Regions from separate parts of the Pseudomonas danubii genome, predicted to be linked through region 3. Evidence: riboswitches for the same ligand, from Rfam matches in the RefSeq annotation. Region 3 holds a riboswitch; each other region holds the start of a gene.
The links. A riboswitch is a leader RNA that binds a small molecule or an ion and turns the genes downstream of it on or off. The one in region 3 is predicted to bind cobalamin.

Region 1: linked by a shared signal. The riboswitch ahead of cobW (cobalamin biosynthesis protein CobW) and the one ahead of cobO (cob(I)yrinic acid a,c-diamide adenosyltransferase) in region 3 are both predicted to bind cobalamin.
Region 2: linked by a shared signal. The riboswitch ahead of PFZ56_RS16845 (TonB-dependent siderophore receptor) and the one ahead of cobO (cob(I)yrinic acid a,c-diamide adenosyltransferase) in region 3 are both predicted to bind cobalamin.

What each region holds. Positions count from the first base shown of each region.
Region 1 is NZ_CP116502.1:5,305,359-5,312,208, forward strand. Features, by position in the region: gene cobN (cobaltochelatase subunit CobN) at 1-3,283, opposite strand, end outside; gene cobW (cobalamin biosynthesis protein CobW) at 3,287-4,357, opposite strand; cobalamin riboswitch at 4,455-4,667, opposite strand; cobalamin riboswitch at 4,741-4,967, shown strand; gene PFZ56_RS23915 (CbtB-domain containing protein) at 5,064-5,252, shown strand; gene PFZ56_RS23920 (CbtA family protein) at 5,264-5,965, shown strand; gene PFZ56_RS23925 (cobalamin biosynthesis protein) at 5,962-6,375, shown strand; gene cobM (precorrin-4 C(11)-methyltransferase) at 6,457-6,850, shown strand, end outside.
Region 2 is NZ_CP116502.1:3,640,062-3,646,911, reverse strand. Features, by position in the region: gene PFZ56_RS16870 (glutamine synthetase family protein) at 1-37, shown strand, start outside; gene PFZ56_RS16865 (N-formylglutamate amidohydrolase) at 21-773, shown strand; gene PFZ56_RS16860 (APC family permease) at 958-2,307, shown strand; gene PFZ56_RS16855 (arginine N-succinyltransferase) at 2,483-3,499, shown strand; gene PFZ56_RS16850 (arginine N-succinyltransferase) at 3,549-4,622, shown strand; cobalamin riboswitch at 4,656-4,859, shown strand; gene PFZ56_RS16845 (TonB-dependent siderophore receptor) at 4,957-6,850, shown strand, end outside.
Region 3 is NZ_CP116502.1:6,133,729-6,140,578, reverse strand. Features, by position in the region: gene PFZ56_RS27530 (sorbosone dehydrogenase family protein) at 1-871, opposite strand, end outside; gene PFZ56_RS27525 (hypothetical protein) at 942-1,523, opposite strand; cobalamin riboswitch at 1,694-1,927, shown strand; gene cobO (cob(I)yrinic acid a,c-diamide adenosyltransferase) at 2,007-2,618, shown strand; gene PFZ56_RS27515 (cobyrinate a,c-diamide synthase) at 2,629-3,951, shown strand; gene bluB (5,6-dimethylbenzimidazole synthase) at 3,944-4,594, shown strand; gene cbiB (adenosylcobinamide-phosphate synthase CbiB) at 4,591-5,499, shown strand; gene cobD (threonine-phosphate decarboxylase CobD) at 5,492-6,484, shown strand; gene PFZ56_RS27495 (cobyric acid synthase) at 6,481-6,850, shown strand, end outside.

The sequences.
Region 1 (6,850 bases), 830 kb from region 3:
CGCGGTTGTCCTGGTTCTGCAACACCGCCTGCACCTGGCTCAGGCGGGTGGCGAACTGCTCGCGGGCGGCGGTGCCTTCGTCGCTGCCGCCATAGGCATAGCCGCCCCAGTTCAGGTAGACCTCGGCCAGGTCCTCGCGGCTCTGCCACAGGCGACCGTCGATGGCACCCTGGACCCCGGCGCCATAGGCCCCGGGCTTGGCGCCGAAGATCCGCCAGCCGGCCTGACGCGCGGCCGCGTCCTGCTCCAGGCCGGAGGCGATCAAGGCCTCGCGCTCGGCGCGAACCCTGGCCGCCAGGGGGTTCATGTCCTCAGGCTCATCGAGGGCCGCCACCGCTTGCACCGCTGCGTCGAACAGGCGGATCAGGTTGGCGAAGGCGTCGCGGAAGAACCCGGACACCCGCAGGGTCACGTCGACCCGCGGCCGGTCCAGCAGGCTCAGGGGCAGGATCTCGAAATCGTCCACCCGCTGGCTGCCGGTGGCCCACACCGGGCGCACGCCCATCAGGGCCATGGCCTGGGCAATGTCGTCACCGCCGGTGCGCATGGTGGCGGTGCCCCAGACCGACAGGCCCAGTTGCAACAAGTGATCGCCGTGGTCCTGCAGGTGGCGTTCGAGAATCAGGTTCGCCGACTGGAAACCGATGCGCCAGGCGGTGGTGGTGGGCAGGTTGCGCACGTCCACCGAATAGAAGTTGCGTCCGGTGGGCAGCACGTCCAGACGCCCGCGGCTGGGTGCACCGCTGGGCCCTGCGGGGACGAAACGGCCGTTCAAGGCGTCCAGCAGGCCACGCATTTCCGCCGGGCCGCATGCGTCCAGGCGCGGCGCGACCACTTCGCGCAAGGCGTCGATGATGACCCGTACCGGCTCCCAGCCCGGCTCATCCAACTGCGCCACCGGGCCCTGGAGCGCGGCTTCGATCAATGCTGCGGCGTACAGTTCCAGGCGTTCGCGCACATCGCCCGCCGTGCGCCACAAGGCATCGCTGAGCTGTCGCAACGGCTGCGGGCGACGCCCGGTCCAGGGTTCGGCCAGGGCGCAGTCCAGCGGATCGAAGCCCAGGTCGAAGGCCTTGGCCAAGGCCCGCAGCAGACTGGCATGGGCGCCCTTGCCATCGCCCCGGGGAATGCGCAGCAGGGCCAGCAGGGTATCGATGCGCAGTCGGCCGTCGGGGGATTCGCCGAACACGTGCAGGCCATCGCGGATCTGCGACTCCTTGAGGTCGCACAGGTAAGTGTCCAGGCGCGGCAGCCAGATCGCCGCGTCGGCGTCGCTGTCCAGCTGTTCGCCCAGTTGCAACTCACGGTCGATGTGGGTCTCGCGCACCAGTTGCAGGATGTCCCGTTGCAGCTCCCGAGCGCGACGTGGGTCCAGCAGCTGGGCTTCGTAGTACTCGTCCGCCAGCAGCTCCAGGTTACGCAGCGGGCCGTAGGTTTCGGCACGGGTCAGGGGCGGCATCAGGTGGTCGATGATCACTGCCTGGGTGCGGCGCTTGGCCTGGGCGCCCTCCCCCGGGTCGTTGACGATGAACGGGTAGATATTCGGCAGCGGCCCCAGCAACGCATCCGGCCAGCAGTTCTCCGAGAGGCCGACACCCTTGCCCGGCAGCCATTCCAGGTTGCCGTGCTTGCCGACGTGGATCAGCGCATGGGCGCCGTAGGTCTGGCGCAGCCAGAAGTAGAACGCCAGGTAGCCATGGGGCGGCACCAGGTCCGGGTCGTGGTAGACCGCGCTGGGGTCCACCTGATAACCCCGGGCCGGCTGGATGCCGACGAAGGTCAGGCCAAAACGCAGGCCGGCGATCATCATCCGCCCGTCGCGGAACATCGGGTCTTGCTGCGGTGCGCCCCAGCGCTGCAGCACCGCCTCGCGGTTGGCGGCGGGCAGGGCCTGGAACATCAGCGCGTAGTCGTCCAGGGCCAGGCTTTGCTGACACGGGCGCCGGTCGAGGCTGTCCAGGTCATTGCTGACCCCGCCCAGCAGTTGCCGGATCAGCTCGCTGCCGCTGGCGGGCAACTCGGCCGGCAGCGGGTAGCCTTCGGCGTGCAGGGCCTTGAGGATGTTCAGCGCCGCAGCCGGAGTGTCCAGGCCGACGCCGTTGCCGATGCGCCCGTCGCGGGTCGGGTAGTTGGCCAGCACCAGGGCGATGCGCTTGTGGCCGTTGTCCAGGCGCCCCAGCTCGACCCAGCGCCGGGCCAGTTCGGCGACAAAGTCCATGCGCTCGGGCTGGCCGCGATAGCAGACCACGTCCGACTGGCTGCGCTCGCTGCGCCAGGCCAGGTCCTTGAAGCTGATGGGCCGGCTGATGATGCGCCCGTCCAGTTCCGGCAAGGCGATGTGCATGGCCAGGTCCCGCGGGCCCAGGCCTTGCTCGCTGTCGCGCCAGCCGGGCTCGTTGTCCTGGGCGCAGATGGCCTGGATCACCGGAATGTTGCGGCGGAACGGCCGCAGGTGCGGGGCTTCGGGGCTGGATTGGGCAAAGCCGGTGGTGTTGAGGATCACCCCGGCCGCGGTTGCCTCCAGCCACTCTTCCACCTGGCTCAGGCAGCCGGGCTCCTTGAGGCTGGCCACGGCGATCGGCAAGGGGTTGAGCCCCGCCGCCTGCAAGCGCTGGCAGAACAGGTCGATAAAGCCGGTGTTGGCCGCCTGCAGGTGGGAGCGGTAGAACAGCAGCGCCGCCACCGCTTGATCGGGCTGCCAATCAACCTGCCAGTCGCTGAGAGTGGCCTGGCTCTTGTGCGGGTGGTAGATCGCCGTGCGTGGCAGGGTCTGCGGCTCGCTCCAGGGGTAGTCGCGCCCCAGCAGGCCGCTGGCCAGGCAGCGGTAGAAATTCAGCGCGTTGTCGCGCCCGCCCTGGCGCAGGAACTGCCACAGGCGATCGCGCTCGACGGGGCCCACGGTGCTCAGGTCGCTGAGCTCCGGGTCGGGGCGGTCGTCCCCCGGCACCAGAATCAGTTGCACCCCGCGCTGGGACAGCTCCACCAGCCGCTCGACGCCGTAACGCCAGTAGCCGATGCCGCCGTGCAGGGAAATCAGGATCACCTTGGCGTGGCGCAGCACCTGGTCCACATACAGATCCACCGAAGCGTGGTTCTGCACCTGCATCGGGTTGGCCAGGCGAAAGCTGGGGTAATCCTCGGGCAGCTGCTCGGCGGCATCTGCCAGCAGCGCCAGGCTGGAGTCGCCGCTGCACAGGATCACCAGCTCGGCGGGGGTTTGTCCAAGGTCGGCAATGTTGTCATCCGACACGAAACCGCCGGGCTGGGTCCTGAGCAGGTGCATGGCTTACACGCTGAGGGCGGCGCGCAGTTGCGCCTCGAGTTGGGCGGCGTCCAGTTCCTGGCCGATCAGCACCAGGCGCGTGGTCCGGGCTTCGTCAGCGCCCCACTTGCGGTCGAAGTGCTTGTCGAAGCGCGTGCCCACGCCCTGGATCAGCAAACGCATCGGCTTGTTGGGGATCGCGGCAAAGCCCTTGACCCGCAGGATGCCGTGCTTGACCACCAGCTGGGTCAGGGCGTCCAGCAGCAGGCTTTCGTCGGCCTGGGGCAGTTCGATGGAGATGGAGTCGAAGGCGTCGTGATCGTGATCGTCGTGGTCGTCGTCACCGTCGTGGTGGTGATCGTGGTGGCTGTGGCGACCGTCGATGTGTTCCTCGGAGCCGGCACCCAGGCCCAGCAATACGTCCAGGGGCAGGCGGCCGCTGCTGGCTTCGATGACCTTGACCGCCGGCGGCAGCTCTTCGGCCACTTCCAGGCGCACCTTGGCCAGGTCTTCGGGGTTGATCAGGTCGGTCTTGTTGAGGATCACCAGGTCGGCGCTGGACAGCTGGTCGGCGAACAGCTCGTGCAGCGGCGATTCGTGGTCCAGGTTGGGGTCGAGCTTGCGCTGGGCGTCCACTTGATCGGGGAACGCGGCAAAGGTGCCAGCGGCCACGGCCGGGCTGTCGACCACGGTGATCACCGCGTCGACGGTGCAGGCGCTGCGGATTTCCGGCCACTGGAAGGCCTGGACCAGGGGCTTGGGCAAGGCCAGGCCGGAGGTTTCGATAAGGATGTGGTCCAGGTCGCCACGGCGCGCCACCAGTTCGCGCATCACCGGGAAGAACTCTTCCTGCACGGTGCAGCACAGGCAGCCGTTGGCCAGCTCGTAGACCCGGCCGCTGGCCTCTTCCTCGGTGCAGCCGATGGAGCATTGCTTGAGGATCTCGCCATCGATGCCCAGCTCGCCGAACTCGTTGACGATCACCGCGATGCGCCGGCCCTGGGCGTTGTCCAGCATGTGCCGGAGCAAGGTGGTCTTACCCGAGCCAAGGAAGCCGGTGACGATGGTGACGGGAAGTTTGGCCAGTGTTTTCATCGGATGCCCCTTGGCAAAGGTGGCGGGCATACGGGACGAGAGCCGCAGCGCAGAGGCGCGCGGAGATTTCGCCACCGGATCACCCCGCCCGGTTGTAGTGAGAATCTGGGATCGAGGCAGGTCTCCTGGCTGGGGGCTTGCCAGTCATTGGACTGGCGGTTTCTGCGCCTTCCCGCAGGCGTTACGAACGCCAATGCAGTGGCCTTGCAGAAATGAAACCCTTCACAGTTGCGGGGGCAGCCGCGGCATCGACCGCGTTCCCTTCTTAGCTTCGACCGCTGGCCGAAGAACCTCGAAGGCGCAAGGCTACGCAGAGCGCGGGGGACGGTCAATCGGCAATACACCGGCATCCGCAATTGACGACGTTACCCCGCCCATGATTTGCTACGCGCCTTGTTACGGGTGCCCTTCACAGGGTGAAACGGGAAACCGGTGAATCACGTGCTTTACTAAAAAGTCGTGACCAGTCCGGTGCTGCCCCCGCAACGGTAAGCGAGCGAAGTGTCAGATCCACTGTGCCAAGGCATGGGAAGGCGACACTTGTCGGCACGGCATGACACAGCCCTGCCCCTCGCAAGCCCGGAGACCGGCCCGCAACACACACATAACAAACCCGCGGTGGGCGGGCGCTGTTGCAAACCCTGCGTGCTCCTCACGCGGGGTTTTCCTGCGCTCCTCCCCCGCCGACACTCCAAAGGGAAGCGCCATGTCGATCATCAGCAGCACCAGCCACTCCGCCAGCAGCACCTCCACCCTGAGCCAGCGCCTGGTGGCCGCCATCGGCGCTTCGCTGCTGGGCGCCTGCCTGGTGTATTTCGCCGGTTTCTCCCATATCGAAGCGGTGCACAACGCTGCCCACGATACTCGTCACAGCGCTGCTTTCCCTTGCCACTGAGACCTGCCGACATGATCAAGCGTATTGCACAAACCGCAGGCTTCAGCGGGTTGCTGGCGGCCTTGCTGCTGACCCTGCTGCAGAGCTTCTGGGTGGCCCCGCTGATTCTGCAGGCGGAAACCTATGAACAGGCCCCGGCCGTGGAGGCTCATGAACACGCCGCAGGCGCCATGGCCGGCCACAGCCACGACGCCGAAGCCTGGGAACCGGAAGATGGCTGGCAGCGAGTGCTGTCCACCACCGGTGGCAACCTGGTGGTGGCCGTCGGCTTCGCCCTGATGCTGGCAGGGCTCTACACCCTGCGGGCACCCAGCCGCACTTCCCAGGGCCTGCTCTGGGGCCTGGCCGGTTATGCGACCTTCTGCCTGGCGCCGACCCTGGGCCTGCCGCCGGAGTTGCCGGGCACCGCTGCCGCCGATCTGGTGCAGCGTCAGGTCTGGTGGATCGGCGCTGCCGCTTCCACCGCCGTGGGCCTTGCCCTGATCGTGTTCGCTGGCAACTGGCTGCTGAAACTGCTGGGCGCCGCCATCATCGCCGTGCCTCACGTGATCGGCGCACCACAACCGGAAGTGCATTCGATGCTGGCCCCGCAAGCACTGGAGACCCAGTTCAAAATCGCTTCACAGTTGACCAACGCCGCCTTCTGGCTGGCCCTCGGGCTGATCAGCGCCTGGCTGTTCCGGCGCAAGAACACGGATCCGTACTCGGCATGATCGAGGTGCGCGCAGCGTCGACCCTGGTGGTCGGCCTGGGCTGCCAGAAAGGCTGCCCGGCGACCACGCTGCGCGCGCTGCTGGATCAGGTGCTGGAAGCCCATCGCATCGATACGCAGCAGGTTTTCGCCCTGGCGAGCATCGACCTGAAACGGGCCGAGCCCGGACTGCTGGAGTTGGCCGAACAACTGGCATTGCCGCTGACCTGTTTCAGCAGCACGCAGTTGGCGCCTTATGCTTTGCGCCTGAGCCACCGTTCACAGATCGCCTTTGAACGCACCGGCTGCTACGGCGTTGCCGAAAGTGCGGCCCTGGCCATGGCTGAACAGCTGCATCCCGGCCCGGCCAAACTGCTGATCCCTCGTCAGAAATTCGCCCAGGCCACCCTGGCAATGGCCGCTTGCCGGTAAAATCCTCGATAATCCCCCGCCTTGATCATGAGCAATCTTCATTTGAAGCTGGCTCCAGCCCCTTTTTCACAGGACACAGCCATGACTGTCTATTTCATCGGTGCCGGTCCCGGCGATCCGGAACTGATCACGGTCAAGGGCCAGCGCCTGATCCATCGCTGCCCGGTGATCATCTACGCCGGCTCGCTGGTTCCCGAGGCTGTCCTCGAAGGCCACAGCGCGATACGAGTGATCAACAGCGCCGAGCTGCATCTGGAACAGATCATCGAGGCGATCAAGCACGCGCACGACCAGGGTCAGGATGTAGCCCGGGTACATTCCGGCGATCCGAGCCTGTATGGCGCCATTGGCGAGCAGATTCGCTGCCTGCGGGAGCTGGGTATTCCCTTCGAGATCATCCCTGGCGTCACCGCCACCGCCGCCTGTGCCGCCCTGCTGGGAGCCGAATTGACCCTGCCGGATGTATCCCAGAGCG
Region 2 (6,850 bases), 2.5 Mb from region 3:
TGCCGATCTCTGTGAGCACTATGGACACCTGTACTAAATCCGCCGAGCACGGTTTCTATACCGAGCCGGCCTATCGCCTGCTGCGGGAAGACTCCACGCATCCGCTGATCCTGGTGTGCGAGCACGCCAGCCACTACATTCCACCGGCCCTGCACGACCTGGGCCTGGACAAGGTGGCGGCCCGCGAGCACATCGCCTGGGACCCGGGCGCCCTGGAACTGGCCCAGAGTCTGTCCCGGGCCCTGGGCGCGACCCTGATCGCGGCCAACTATTCGCGCCTGCTGATCGACCTCAACCGGCCGCGCCACGCCCCCGACAGCATCCCGCTGCAAAGCGAGATCTATCAGGTGCCGGGCAACCAGCACCTGGACGAGGCCACCCGCGAGTACCGCCGCCAGCAGCTGTTCACGCCGTTCCACCAGCGTCTGCAGCGGATCATCGACCGGCGCCTGGCCGAGGGGCGCGAGGTACGAGTGGTGGGGATTCACAGCTTCACCCCGGTGTACTACAGCCAGCCACGCGCGCTGGAAGTCGGCGTGCTGTATGGCAACGCCACCGCCTACGCGGCGCGGATACTGGAAGGTTTGTGGGCCCTGCCGATAAAGGTGGCGGGCAACCAGCCTTATGAAATCGACCCCTTGAGCGACATGACCGTGCCGGTGCACGGTGATGCCCGGGGCCTGGAGTCGGTACTGATCGAGGTGCGCAACGACCTGTTGCGCAGCCCTGAAGCGGTGCAGCACTGGAGCGACTGTCTGGCGCCACTGCTGTAACGAAGGTTGAAAGACGCTTGAACGCAGCAAAGGCTGTTTGCAGGACAGGAACAACAACAAGAAAAACCGCTGTGGTGTGTCTTTAACCCTGCCAGGTTCAAACACAGACCGGCGCGCGAGGCGTCAATGACGACCCTCGCCGCCGGATGCGCCCACTTACATTGGCTACAAGGAGAACTGCTTCATGGAGATTGAAGAATTCGGCTACAAACAGGAACTCAAGCGCGGGCTGAGCCTGCGCGACCTGGTGGTCTACGGGATGATTTTCATGATCCCCATCGCCCCGTTCGGGGTCTATGGCTACGTCAACCAGGAAGCCCCGGGCATGGTGCCCCTGGCCTACATCATCGGCATGGTGGCGATGGTCTTCACCGCCCTGAGCTACGGCGCCATGGCCCGCGCCTTCCCCATCGCCGGCTCGGTCTACTCCTATGCCCAGCGCGGCCTCAATCCCCATGTCGGCTTTCTCGCCGGCTGGCTGATGCTCCTGGACTACCTGCTGATCCCGCCGCTGCTCTACGTCTACGCGGCCATGGCCCTCAACCACCTGTACCCGGAAGTGCCCAAGGTCGGCTTCATCCTGGCGTTCCTGGTCAGCGCCACCTTCGTCAACCTGCGGGGCATCACCTTCACTGCGCGGATGAACATCCTGTTCCTGCTGGCGCAACTGGTGGTCCTGGGGATCTTCCTGTTCTACGCCTGGAACGCCCTGCACGGCGGCACCGGCAACGGCCAACTGACCCTGGCGCCGCTGTACAGCCCGGAACACTTCCACTTCGGCATGCTGATGCAGGGCGTCTCGATTGCGGTGCTGTCGTTCCTGGGCTTTGACGCCATCTCGACCCTGGCCGAAGAGGTCAAGGGCGACCCGGGCCGCAGCGTCGGTCGCGCCGCCCTGATCACCCTGGTGGTGATGGGGGCGATCTTCGTGGTGCAGACCTGGATCGCCACGGACCTGGCCGCCGGCATGGGCTTCAAGTCCGCCGACACCGCCTTCTACGAGATCGCCGAACTGGCCGCCGGCAGCTGGCTGGCGACCCTCACCGGGGTGGCCACGGCGCTGGCCTGGGGCGTGGCGGTGGCCATCACCTCGCAAGCCGCAGTGTCGCGCCTGCTGTTCGGCATGGCCCGGGACGGCAAGCTGCCCAAGGTGCTGGCCAAGGTCCACCCGAAACACAATACCCCGCACATCAGCATCTACCTGGTGGCGGTGCTGTCGCTGCTGATCTGCTACCTGTTCATCAACTCGGTGGACACCCTGACCTCACTGGTCAACTTCGGCGCCCTGAGCGGCTTCATGCTGCTGCACATCACCGTGATCAATTTCTACTGGCGCCGGCAGAAGTCCGGCCAGGTGATCCGCCACCTGATCTGCCCGGTGATCGGCTTCGTGATCGTCAGCGCCATCATGTACAACATGGGCGTGGATGCGCAGAAGCTCGGCGCCATCTGGATAGCCGCCGGGCTGGTCTACCTGTTCCTGCTGAACAAGCTGGGCAGCGGTGCCGCCCTGCCCGATCCGCTCAAACCCTAAGTGACTTACCTGCGGCGCCGGATGGCGTCGCGCTTCCCCCCCGAGGCAGCCGCCAAGAGCCGCCCGGGGACAGGCCGCCGGATGCCGCGGCCGTGGAACTGCGTGGTAACCGACAGTGATGTCTGGCCCATGTTCGCCCCCCGGGGCGAGCGGCCCTTGATACAGGAGTGCACCCATGCTGGCTTTGCGTCCCGTGGCGTTATTCGATCTGCCCCAACTGCTGCGCCTGGCCCGCGAACGCCTGCTGGGCGTAACGTCCCTGGTGGATGACGAAACCTACCTGCGGGAAAGGATCCTCGATTCCCTGGCGTCCTTTGCCAAGACCGAGGCCAGCCAGGGCCCGGAGAACTACTTTCTGGTGCTCGAGGACCCAGACAGCGGCCTGCTCCACGGCTGTTCCGACATTCTTGCCACGGCGGGCTTTGCCGCGCCGTTCTACAGCCTGCGCAACCGTCCCTTCATCAGCAGCTCCCGGGAGCTGAACATCGAACACGGCGTGCCGACCCTGTCCCTGTGCCAGGACCTCAGCGAGCAGACCCTGCTGCGCAGCTTCCACGTGGACCCGGCGTTGTCGGGCACGCCCCTGGCGCAACTGACGTCCCGGGCGCGGCTGCTGTTCATGGCCGCTCACCCCCAGCGCTTTGCCGAGAGCACCATCAGCGAGATCGTCGGCTACAGCAACGCCGCCGGCGAGTCGCCGTTCTGGGAGGCGGTGGGCCAGCACTTCTTCGACCTGCCCTACATCGAGGCCGAACGCCTGTGCGCCCTTCAGGGCCGGGGCTTTCTGGCCGAACTCATGCCCCAGTACCCGCTGTACATCCCGATGCTGCCGCCGTCGGCCCAGGACTGCATCGGACGGATTCACCCCGATGCGCGGGAGGCCTGCGACATCCTGATCGACGAGGGCTTCGCGCCTACCCAGTATGTGGACCTGTTCGATGCCGGGCCGACCCTGCAGGCCCGCAATAACCAGCTACGCTCGATCGTTCAGAGCCGGGTCGCGACCAGCTACCTCAGCCCCCAGAGTGGCCAGGGTCGCCACTGGTTGCTGAGCAATGACCGACTGCAGGGATTTCGCGCCATTGTCGCGCCTCTGGATGAAGCCCCGGGCGATGTGGTCGGGCTCGACCCGTCGATGCTCCAGGCCCTGCAAGTGACACCGGGCGAACCGGTGCGGGGAATCGCGTTATGAGTGGCCCGCCGCTTCTGCGCTGCCCGGGACTGTTGCAAGGAGTGCACCGATGATCGTCCGTCCGATCCGCGTCACCGATCTGCCCGGCGTGCTGGCTTTGCTGGAGGGCAGCTGTCGCGAGTTGAACAACCTCTCCACCGACCCCGAGCGCCTGGCCCATCGCTTGCGCTGGGCCCAGCGCACCTTCGCCAGCCGGGTGGAACGGGCCGATGCCGACTACCTGTTCGTGCTGGAGGACGACGACCAGCAAATCATCGGCATCTGCGGCCTGAGCGGCGCCATCGGCCTGCGCGAGCCTTGCTACAACTACCGGGTCGGCATCACCCGTGGCAGAGCCCCGGGGCTGGGTATCGACAAAGAGATCCCGACCCTGTTCCTGTGCAACGAGATGACCGGGCAATCCCAGCTGTGTTCGCTGTTCCTGCGCCGCGACCAGCGCCAGGGCTACACCGGCCGCCTGCTGTCCACCGCACGCTTGCTGTTCGTCGCCGAACACCCGACGCTGTTCGGCGACAAGCTGGTGGCCGAATTGCGTGGCCAGCTCGACAGCCAGGGCTGCTCGCCGTTCTGGGACAGCCTGGGCCGACACTTTTTCAAGATGGACTTCCAGCAGGCCAACCGCCTGTCCAGCCATGGCAGCAAATCCTTCATCGCCGAACTGATGCCGCGCCAGCCGCTGTACACCTGCCTGCTCAGCCCACAGGCCCAGGCGGCCATCGGCCAGGCCCACCAGAGCACCGAGCAGGCGGTGAACATCCTGCGCGACGAAGGCTTCAGCCATCAGGGCTGCATCGATATCTTCGACGGCGGGCCGCTGATCGAGGCCGAAGTGGCGAAGATCCGCAGCGTGCGCGAAAGCCAGACCCTGCCCTTGCTGGTGGGCCGCCCGGACGAACAGGCGCCGGTGTGGCTGATTCACAACCGCCGCCTGGAAAACTGCCGCATCACCGCCGCCCCCGGGCGCCTGGTTTCAGGCTGCCTGCTGGTGGACCGCCTGACCGCCAAGCGCCTGCAACTGCAGCCAGGGGACTCGGTACGCGCCGTGCCACTGTTGGCCTGCCCAGCGCGGCCTCAGGGCCAGTCCGGGATCGCCCTCGCGCCGGACGCCGCCCTGCCCCTGTAGCCACGAGATTGACGAACGCCGGGGCGAATGTTCATATGCCGCCCAGTTTCAGGTGCCTCATGCCGCCGTGCACGAGGTGAAACGGGAAACCGGTGCGCCCTTTCAGGGCCAGTCCGGTGCTGCCCCCGCAACGGTAAGCGAGTGCTGCATTCAACACGCCACTGTACCCACGGTATGGGAAGGCGAATGCCGCCAGACTCGCAAGCCCGGAGACCGGCCTGAAACGTCTGTTTGGCAATCCTGCGGTGGGCGGGCATGGGCCGGTATGGTCGCGTGCCTGTGGCCGATACCTTCTCCTGCGTGCTTCCCGAAGTCACTTTCGAGAAGACCAAGAATGACAACAACTGACACCTTCCTTGCATGCGACTGGCGTGCACCTCGGCGCACCCTGAGCGGTGCCCTGCTCGGCTGCCTGTTCAGCCCCCTGCTGCTGGCGGACGACACTCCCCTGACACTGGAACGACAATGGGTTTCCGCCCCTTCGGTGGAGTCCACCACGGTGGCCGAAATGGCCCGGTACGGCAGCAAGGTGGAGATCATCGACCGCCAGCAGATCGAACGCGCCGGCCCCAGCAGCGACATCACCCGAGTGCTGCAGATGTACGTCCCCGGCCTCTACGTCGCGCCGAAAAACGGCCCCTTCGACTACGGCACCTATTCCCTGCTGGGGGGCCGCAACGACGACACCCTGATCCTGCTGGACGGCGTACGCCTGAACAACCGTCTGTACGGCGGCCTGTACCTGGACACCTTGCCGGCCAATGCCATCGAACGCATCGAAGTGCTCAAGGGCGGCCAGAGCCTGCTGTTCGGCACCCAGGCGGTGTCCGGGGTGATCAACATCGTCACCCGCAGCCCCCAGACTCGCGACACCTCCGGCGAGGTCAACCTGGGCCTGGACAGCTTCATGGGGCAAAGCGGCGATGCCCGGGTGGAGCGCATCCTCAGCAATGGCTTGGGCGATCTGGGCCTGCTGGCCTATGTCAGCCACAACGTCTCCGATGGCTACCAGCCCTATCGCAACAGCGCCTACAGCGCCAGCACCCGGGACAAGAAACGCGGCTATGAAGTGACCACCTTCGGCGCCAAGGCGATCCAGGGCTTCGCCGACGATTCGCGCCTGGAACTGTTCTACCAGTACAGCGATGCCAACCTGGATTTCGCCCGCCCGGTGAACAACCAGAAGACCACCAACGACCGCGTCCAGCAGATCGCCACCGCGACCTTCGAGCAGCGCCTGAGCGAGCGTTTCAGCTACTTCGTCAAGGGCCATGTCAACGACTGGGACACGCGCTACACCAAGATCGACAGCCTGAAAGACGGCCGCCTGGTGAGCAAAAACCGTAACGACTACTGGGGCTTCACCGACTGGGGCCTGCAGGCCGAAGGCAAGGCCGAGCTGGACGGCGGCCATGTGCTGGTGTTCGGCACCGACAACCAGTGGTTCAAGGGCCAGGACGATGTGCTCAAGATCGACAATAACCAGGCCCAGGCCAATGCCCTGTACACCCAGTTGCGCCCGGTGTTCGCGGCGCTGCCCGACTGGCACCCGAGCCTGGGCATCCGCCACGAGAAGATGAGCGGCGGCGAGAGCGCCACCGTGGGCATGCTCACCTCCCTGTACGACCTCAATGCCCATTGGCAACTGCGCGGCCAGTACGGCAGCGCCTTCAAGCTGCCCAACGCCGAGCAGTTGTTCGTCAACGAGGACTACGAACAAGGCAACCGCAACCTCAAGCCGGAAAAGAGCCTGAATGCCGAGCTCGGCCTGGACTACAAGGGCAGCCTGCTGGCCGGCGAGTTCAACGCCAGCGTCACCGCCTTCCAGCGCAAGATCGACGACCTGATTGCCCTCGATGGCATCCACTGGGTCAATGGCCAGGGGCGGATCAAGGTGCGCGGCATGGAGGTCGACGGCCGCTGGCAGTTCAGCCCGCGATGGAACCTCTCGGCGGACCTGACCCGCAATCTGCTGGAGTCGCGCAACGGCGTAACCCTGAGCAACATTCCCGGCTTCTTCGCCCGCTCGCGACTGGGCTACGAGTCCGAGGATGGTCAGTGGGGCGTGGGGGGCGCGATCCGCTACATCGGCCAGATCGACAGCGCAAAGAAGGTCGACTACGGCCACTACTCGGTGGTGGACGCCGATGCCTATCGCTACCTCGACAGGGCCCAGCAACATCGCCTGAGCCTGCTGGTGGAGAACCTGTTCGACCGCGACTACACCA
Region 3 (6,850 bases):
AGTCCGGAACCAGATCGCTGCCAATCTCGTCGCGCTCATTGACAGCGGTCCATAGCGCTCCACTGACCGGCTCCCAGGCCAGGCCGTTGGGGTTGCGCAGGCCGGTGGCGAACAGGCGATGCTTGCCGCTGGCTCGATCCACTTCCCAGATGGCTGCACGGCCCTCTTCTTTATCCAGGCCATTTTCCCCAACGTTACTGTTCGAGCCGACGGTGACATACAGCTTGCTTGCGTCCTTGCTGGCGATGACGTTCTTGGTCCAGTGGTGGTTGAGTGTGCCGCCGGGGAGGTCAAGCACCTTGGTGGGGGCTGCGCTGATGTGGGTGTCACCGGCCTGATAGGGGAAGCGCAGCAGCTTGTCGGTGTCCGCTACATACAGATCATTGCCCACCAGAGTCATGCCGAAGGGGGAGTTGAGGTTCTCCAGGAACAGGCTGCGGGTTTCCGCCACGCCGTCGTGATCCTGGTCCCGCAACAGGGTAATGCGGTTGGCGCTGGGGACGGTTGCGCCGGCACGGCCCATCACTTTTCCGGCGATCCAGCCGCGAATGCCCTGGCTGTCATCCGGCTTGGGCGGTGCATTGGTTTCAGCTACCAATACATCGCCATTGGGTAATACATACAGCCAGCGTGGGTGGTCGAGGTTTTCGGCGAAGGCGGCAACCTGTGTGCCGGCTGCTGCTGTTGGTTTTGCGCCCTGTGGCCAGCCGATGGCGGGGGCAATATTGACCGTGGGGATCAGCGTGGGATTGGGCTGCGGCAGTTTGGGGTTCGGTCCGGTGCCGTCCGAGACTTGCAGGCTTGAGGTTTCGCCGCAGGCGGTGAGGCCGGCGGCGATAGCGATAAGCAAGGTGTGTTGAAGCTTGAGCATGCTGATTTCCCTATGAGTGCACGAACGTCGTAGTCATAGAGGAGCATAGCCATTCGATGGTTCCGCCTGATCAGCGGGCCTCTTTGAACAGTACGGCAATCCCAGGATGGTAGTGGCCGCTTTCGTTATGCAGCTTGCGGTAGGCGTAGGGGAAGTACCAGGCTACGGCGCAGCAGTGCTCCTTTTGCAGTTCGTCCAGCATGTCCTGAAGTTCTTCGGGAGAGGCGCTGTGCTGGGCTTTTTGCGGGGCGACAAACAGGCAGCCAAGCCTCAGGTCGCTGGGGTAGCTGATCTTTCTGGCATCACTGGCAATGTCCAGCAATGGCTGGGTCAGGTGCAGGCTGTTGACCCGCGGCCAGCGCTGGGTGGTCTGGATATAGGCGCGTTCGTCCTTGGTGGCCAGGTACAGGTCGGTACGAGCGTTGCGGGCGCCGTCTTCCTGTTGCTTCTTGCTGGGGCTGTGTTCCAGGCTGATCATCTCCGCCATCCAGGCAGCCGCGGAAAGTAATCCCAGGTTGGCCTTTTCATCGAACCAGTACGGGGTTTCGCTATCGCCGCGGACTGCGTTGTAGCGGTCAATGCAATCGAACCAGCGTTCCAGCATCGGGCGCAGGAATTCCAGCTTTGGATTGCTGATGATCATGCCTTGCATCGAGCTCACTCCTTATTGTTGTGCGGCAGGACCTTGGGTCCTGAATTGTGGCTTTTTGATATCACCGCTCTGAGTGTGGCACAAGATTGGCGTCAGTTTGTTGATGCAGTGCAGTTTTGTGTGGTGTGCGACGGCTGGCTTTAATTGACGCTCCACCCCCAACCCTCTAACCTTCGCGACTTGTTTCAGGTGCTCTGTGGCCCACGGTCGACAGAGTGAAACAGGGAAGCCGGTCAGGGCCTGTTCCAGCGATGGACACGGCAACGATTCCGGCGCTGCCCCCGCAACGGTAGATGAGTCAAGGCTGTGCCACATGCCACTGTGTCGATGACATGGGAAGGCGCGCAGCCCGGCAGCGATGCCCCTCATGAGCCCGGAGACCGGCCTGATCCATCCAACGGCATCACGGTGGGCGATGCCAGGCTAGCGCCGTCTCTTTCTTTTCCTGCCCGCCGTTCCCCAGCCCCAACGGAGAGCTGCCCCATGAGTGAATCCCCCGATCGTGACGAGCGCCATCTGGCGCGCATGTTGCGCAAGAAAGCCGTGATCGACGAGCGCATCGCCAACTCGCCCAACGAATGTGGTCTGTTGCTGGTGCTGACTGGCAATGGCAAGGGCAAGAGCAGTTCGGCCTTCGGCATGCTGGCGCGGTCCATGGGCCACGGTATGCAGTGTGGTGTGGTGCAGTTCATCAAGGGCCGTAACAGCACCGGGGAAGAGTTGTTCTTCCGGCGTTTTCCAGAGCAGGTGCGGTTTCACGTGATGGGTGAGGGCTTCACCTGGGAGACCCAGGATCGCCAGCGCGACATTGCTGCGGCCGAAGCGGCCTGGGCCGTATCCAGGGAGCTGTTGAGCGACCCGGAGATTGGTCTTGTAGTACTCGACGAGTTGAACATCGCCCTCAAGCACGGCTACCTGGATCTGGACCAGGTGCTCAGTGATCTGCAGGCTCGGCCACCCATGCAGCATGTGGTGGTGACCGGCCGCGGCGCCAAGCCGGAGATGATCGAGCTGGCAGATACCGTCACTGAAATGGGCATGGTCAAGCATGCGTTCCAGGCCGGTATCAAGGCGCAGAAAGGTGTTGAACTGTGAGTGTGAATTCATGACCGATGTTCGTCATTGCCCGGCGGTATTGATCGCCGCACCGGCTTCCGGCCAGGGCAAGACCACCGTGACCGCGGCACTGGCCCGCCTGCACCGCAACCAGGGACGCAAGGTGCGGGTATTCAAGTGCGGTCCGGATTTTCTCGACCCAATGATTCTTGAGCGAGCCAGCGGTGCTCCGGTGTACCAGCTGGATATGTGGATGGTCGGGGAACAGGAAAGCCGTCGCTTGCTGTGGGATGCTGCGGGCGAAGCAGACCTGATCCTGATCGAAGGGGTCATGGGGCTGTTCGATGGCACGCCCTCCAGTGCCGATCTGGCGCGGCATTTCGGCGTCCCGGTGCTGGGGGTGATCGATGGCACCGCCATGGCCCAGACCTTTGGTGCACTGGCTCTGGGACTGGCCCGCTATCAGCCGGACCTGCCGTTCGCCGGGGTGCTGGCCAATCGGGTAGGCACCTTGCGTCACGCGCAGTTGCTCGAAGGAAGCCTCACCGAGGGGTTGCGCTGGTACGGTGCCTTGTCCCGGGAGACTGACATCGAGTTGCCCAGCCGCCACTTGGGGCTGGTACAGGCCAGCGAGCTGAATGATCTGGACCTGCGTCTTGATGCTGCCGCTGAAGCCCTGGCCAGCAGTTGCCAAGTGGCACTGCCGCCGGCAGTGAGCTTTGCCGCACCAACGCCGGTACCCTGCGAGCCTTTGCTTGCCGGTGTGCGAATCGCTGTGGCGCGGGATGAGGCGTTTGCCTTTACCTACGGTGCCAGCCTGGATCTGTTGCGGGCCATGGGCGCGCAGTTGAGCTTCTTCTCGCCGATTCATGACACTGAGCTGCCGGAGGCGGACAGTCTGTATCTACCCGGTGGATACCCTGAATTGCACCACCAGGCACTGGCGCAAAACACCGCGATGCTGGGTGCCATTCGTGCCCATCATGGTGCGGGCAAGCCGTTGCTCGCGGAGTGTGGCGGCATGTTGTACTTGCTGGACTCCCTGACCGACGTCGAAGGGCAGCGTGCCAATCTCTTGGGGCTGCTGCCCGGTGATGCCGTGATGCAAAAGCGCCTCGCGGCCCTGGCCTTGCAAGCGGTGGAGTTACCGGAAGGCAGCTTGCGTGGTCACACTTATCATCATTCCCTGACCAGTACGCAACTCGAGCCGATTGCCCGCGGCATCAGCCCCAATGGTGGCCGTGGTGCGGAAGCGGTGTATCGCGATGGGCGGATGACTGCCTCCTATGTGCACTTTTATTTTCCGTCCAACCCGGCGGCGGTGGCGGCTTTGTTCGTGCCAGCTCCTATAGAGGATGCGGTAGGTGAGTGAGCAGGATTTTTCTACGGCGGAGCGTGAGGCGGTTTATCGCGCCATTGCCGAGCGCCGGGATATGCGTCACTTCGCCGGTGGCAGTGTCGCGCCCGAGCTGCTGCGGCGTTTGCTGGAGGCGGCGCATCAGGCACCCAGCGTGGGGTTGATGCAACCCTGGCGTTTTATCCGTATCAGCGATCGCCCGTTACGTGGACGAATCCAGCAGTTGGTGGAGGAGGAGCGGGTGCGCACTGCCGAGGCCTTGGGAGAGCGTTCCGACGAGTTCATGAAACTCAAGGTTGAAGGCATCAATGACTGTGCCGAGGTGCTGGTGGCGGCGTTGATGGATGGGCGTGAGCGGCATGTCTTTGGTCGGCGCACTCTGCCGGAAATGGACCTGGCTTCGCTGTCCTGTGCCATTCAGAACCTCTGGCTGGCGGCGCGCAGCGAAGGCCTGGGCATGGGCTGGGTTTCGCTGTTCGAGCCCCAGGCCCTGGCCGACCTGCTGGGATTGCCCGCCGGTGCCAAACCCTTGGCCGTGTTGTGCCTGGGCCCGGTTACCGAGTTCTATCCGGCGCCGATGCTGGCGCTGCAGGGTTGGGCGCAACCCCGGCCATTGAGTGAGTTGCTGTATGAGAATTACTGGGGAGTGAGTCAATGAGTGTGGCGTTGCTGAGTGTCGCCGGGGTGGCGCTGGATGCGCTGCTGGGCGAACCCAAGCGCAGGCATCCGCTGGTAGCTTTTGGCCGTATGGCGGATCGTATCGAGCAACGTTTCAACGCCGCCGGCCGAGGCTGGCGCAGTCATGGGGTCACCGCCTGGGTACTGGCGGTGCTGCCCTTGACCCTGTTGGCCACGGCCCTGTCCTGGCTGCCCTACATTGGTTGGGTGGTGGAGATCATTGCACTGTATTGCGCCCTGGGCCTGCGCAGCCTCGGCGAGCACGTTGCGCCGGTGGCTCAGGCTTTGCGCAGTGAAGACCTGGATGAAGCCCGGCGTCGGGTCGGTTTTCTGGTGAGCCGTCAGACCAGTGAACTGGACGCCACCGAAGTGGCGCGGGCAGCCACTGAATCGGTGCTGGAAAACGGCAGCGATGCCGTGTTCGCCGCCTTGTTCTGGTTTGCCGTGGCCGGTGCGCCGGGGGTGGTGCTCTATCGCCTGAGCAACACCCTGGATGCAATGTGGGGCTATCGCAACGAGCGTTTTGAGCGTTTCGGCTGGGCGGCGGCGCGAATCGACGACCTGCTCAACTATATTCCTGCGCGTCTGGTGGCCCTGACCTATGCCTTGCTGGGCAAGACCCGCCTGGCGCTCAAATGCTGGTGGCGCCAGGGACCGACCTGGGACAGCCCCAATGCCGGTCCGGTGATGGCGGCTGGAGCGGGCGCCCTGGGGGTCGAGTTGGGCGGCGCAGCGATTTATCACGGTGAGTTGCACCAGCGTCCGCAACTGGGCGAAGGCGAGCCGGCGAGTGCCGACTCCATCGATCGCGGTTGGCAGTTGGTGCAGCGGGGTGTCTGGCTGTGGTTGTTGATTTTGTGCCTGGGGGCTGAATTCTATGCTTGAGCACGGCGGAAGGTTGCGCAAGGCGGCCCAGGAACACGGGATCGCCGAAGAGGCCTGGCTGGATCTGTCCAGCGGATTGGCGCCCTGGCCATTTCCCTTGCCGACCATTCCCCTGCGTGCCTGGGCACGTCTGCCGGAAACCGATGATGGCCTGGAACAGGCGGCCTGCGCCTACTACGGCGCGACTGAGGTGCTGCCGGTGGCCGGTTCCCAGGCGGCAATCCAATTGCTGCCGCGGCTGCGGCGGGCGGGCAAGGTCGGGGTCTTGTCACCCTGTTATGCCGAACACGCCGAGGCCTGGCGGCGCAGTGGCTACCGGGTGCGTGAGGTACTGGAGCAGGAAGTGGATTTCTTTCTCGACAGCCTCGATGTGCTGGTGGTGGTCAACCCCAACAACCCCACCGGTTTGAGCCTCACGCCCGAGCGCCTGCTGGATTGGCATGCCCGCTTGGCCCAGCGCGGTGGTTGGTTGGTGGTGGATGAAGCCTTCATGGATAACACCCCGCAACTGAGTCTGGCCCGGCATGCCCATCAGGTGGGGCTGATTGTCCTGCGTTCATTCGGCAAGTTCTTCGGGCTGGCTGGCGTACGCCTGGGCTTTGTCCTGGCCGAGCGCCGGTTGCTCAGGTTGTTGGCGGAGCAGGTTGGCCCTTGGGCGGTCAGCGGGCCGACCCGGGTGCTGGGGCAGGCTTGCCTGCGGGATGTCGAGGGGCATGCCCGGCAACGTCTGCGCAGTGAAGTGGCCAGCGAGCGCTTGAGTGAAGTTCTTGCGCGCTACGGCTTCAAGCCTCAGGGCGGCTGTGCGCTGTTCCAGTGGCTGATCACCGCCGAGGCCGAGCGGCTTTATCAATTCATGGCGCGGCGCGGCATTCTCCTGCGGCTGTTCGCCCACAACAGCAGTCTGCGCTTCGGCCTGCCCGCCGACGATGCCGATTGGGCGCGCCTGGAACAGGCGCTGCAGGCTTATCGCAAGGACTATCCATGAGCACGCTGATGGTACAGGGCACCACTTCGGATGCCGGCAAGAGCACGCTGGTGACCGCGCTGTGTCGCTGGTTGCTGCGCCGGGGCGTCAGCGTGGTGCCGTTCAAGCCGCAGAACATGGCGCTCAACAGTGCGGTGACCGCCGACGGTGGTGAGATCGGACGGGCCCAGGCGGTCCAGGCCCAGGCGGCCAACCTGGCACCCCACACCGATATGAACCCGGTGCTGCTCAAGCCCAACAGCGACACCGGCTCCCAGGTGATCATTCACGGCCGGGCCGTCACCACCATGAATGCCGTGGCCTATCACGACTACAAGGCCATCGCCATGCAGGCGGTTCTGGCTTCTCATGAGCGTCTGCGAGGCG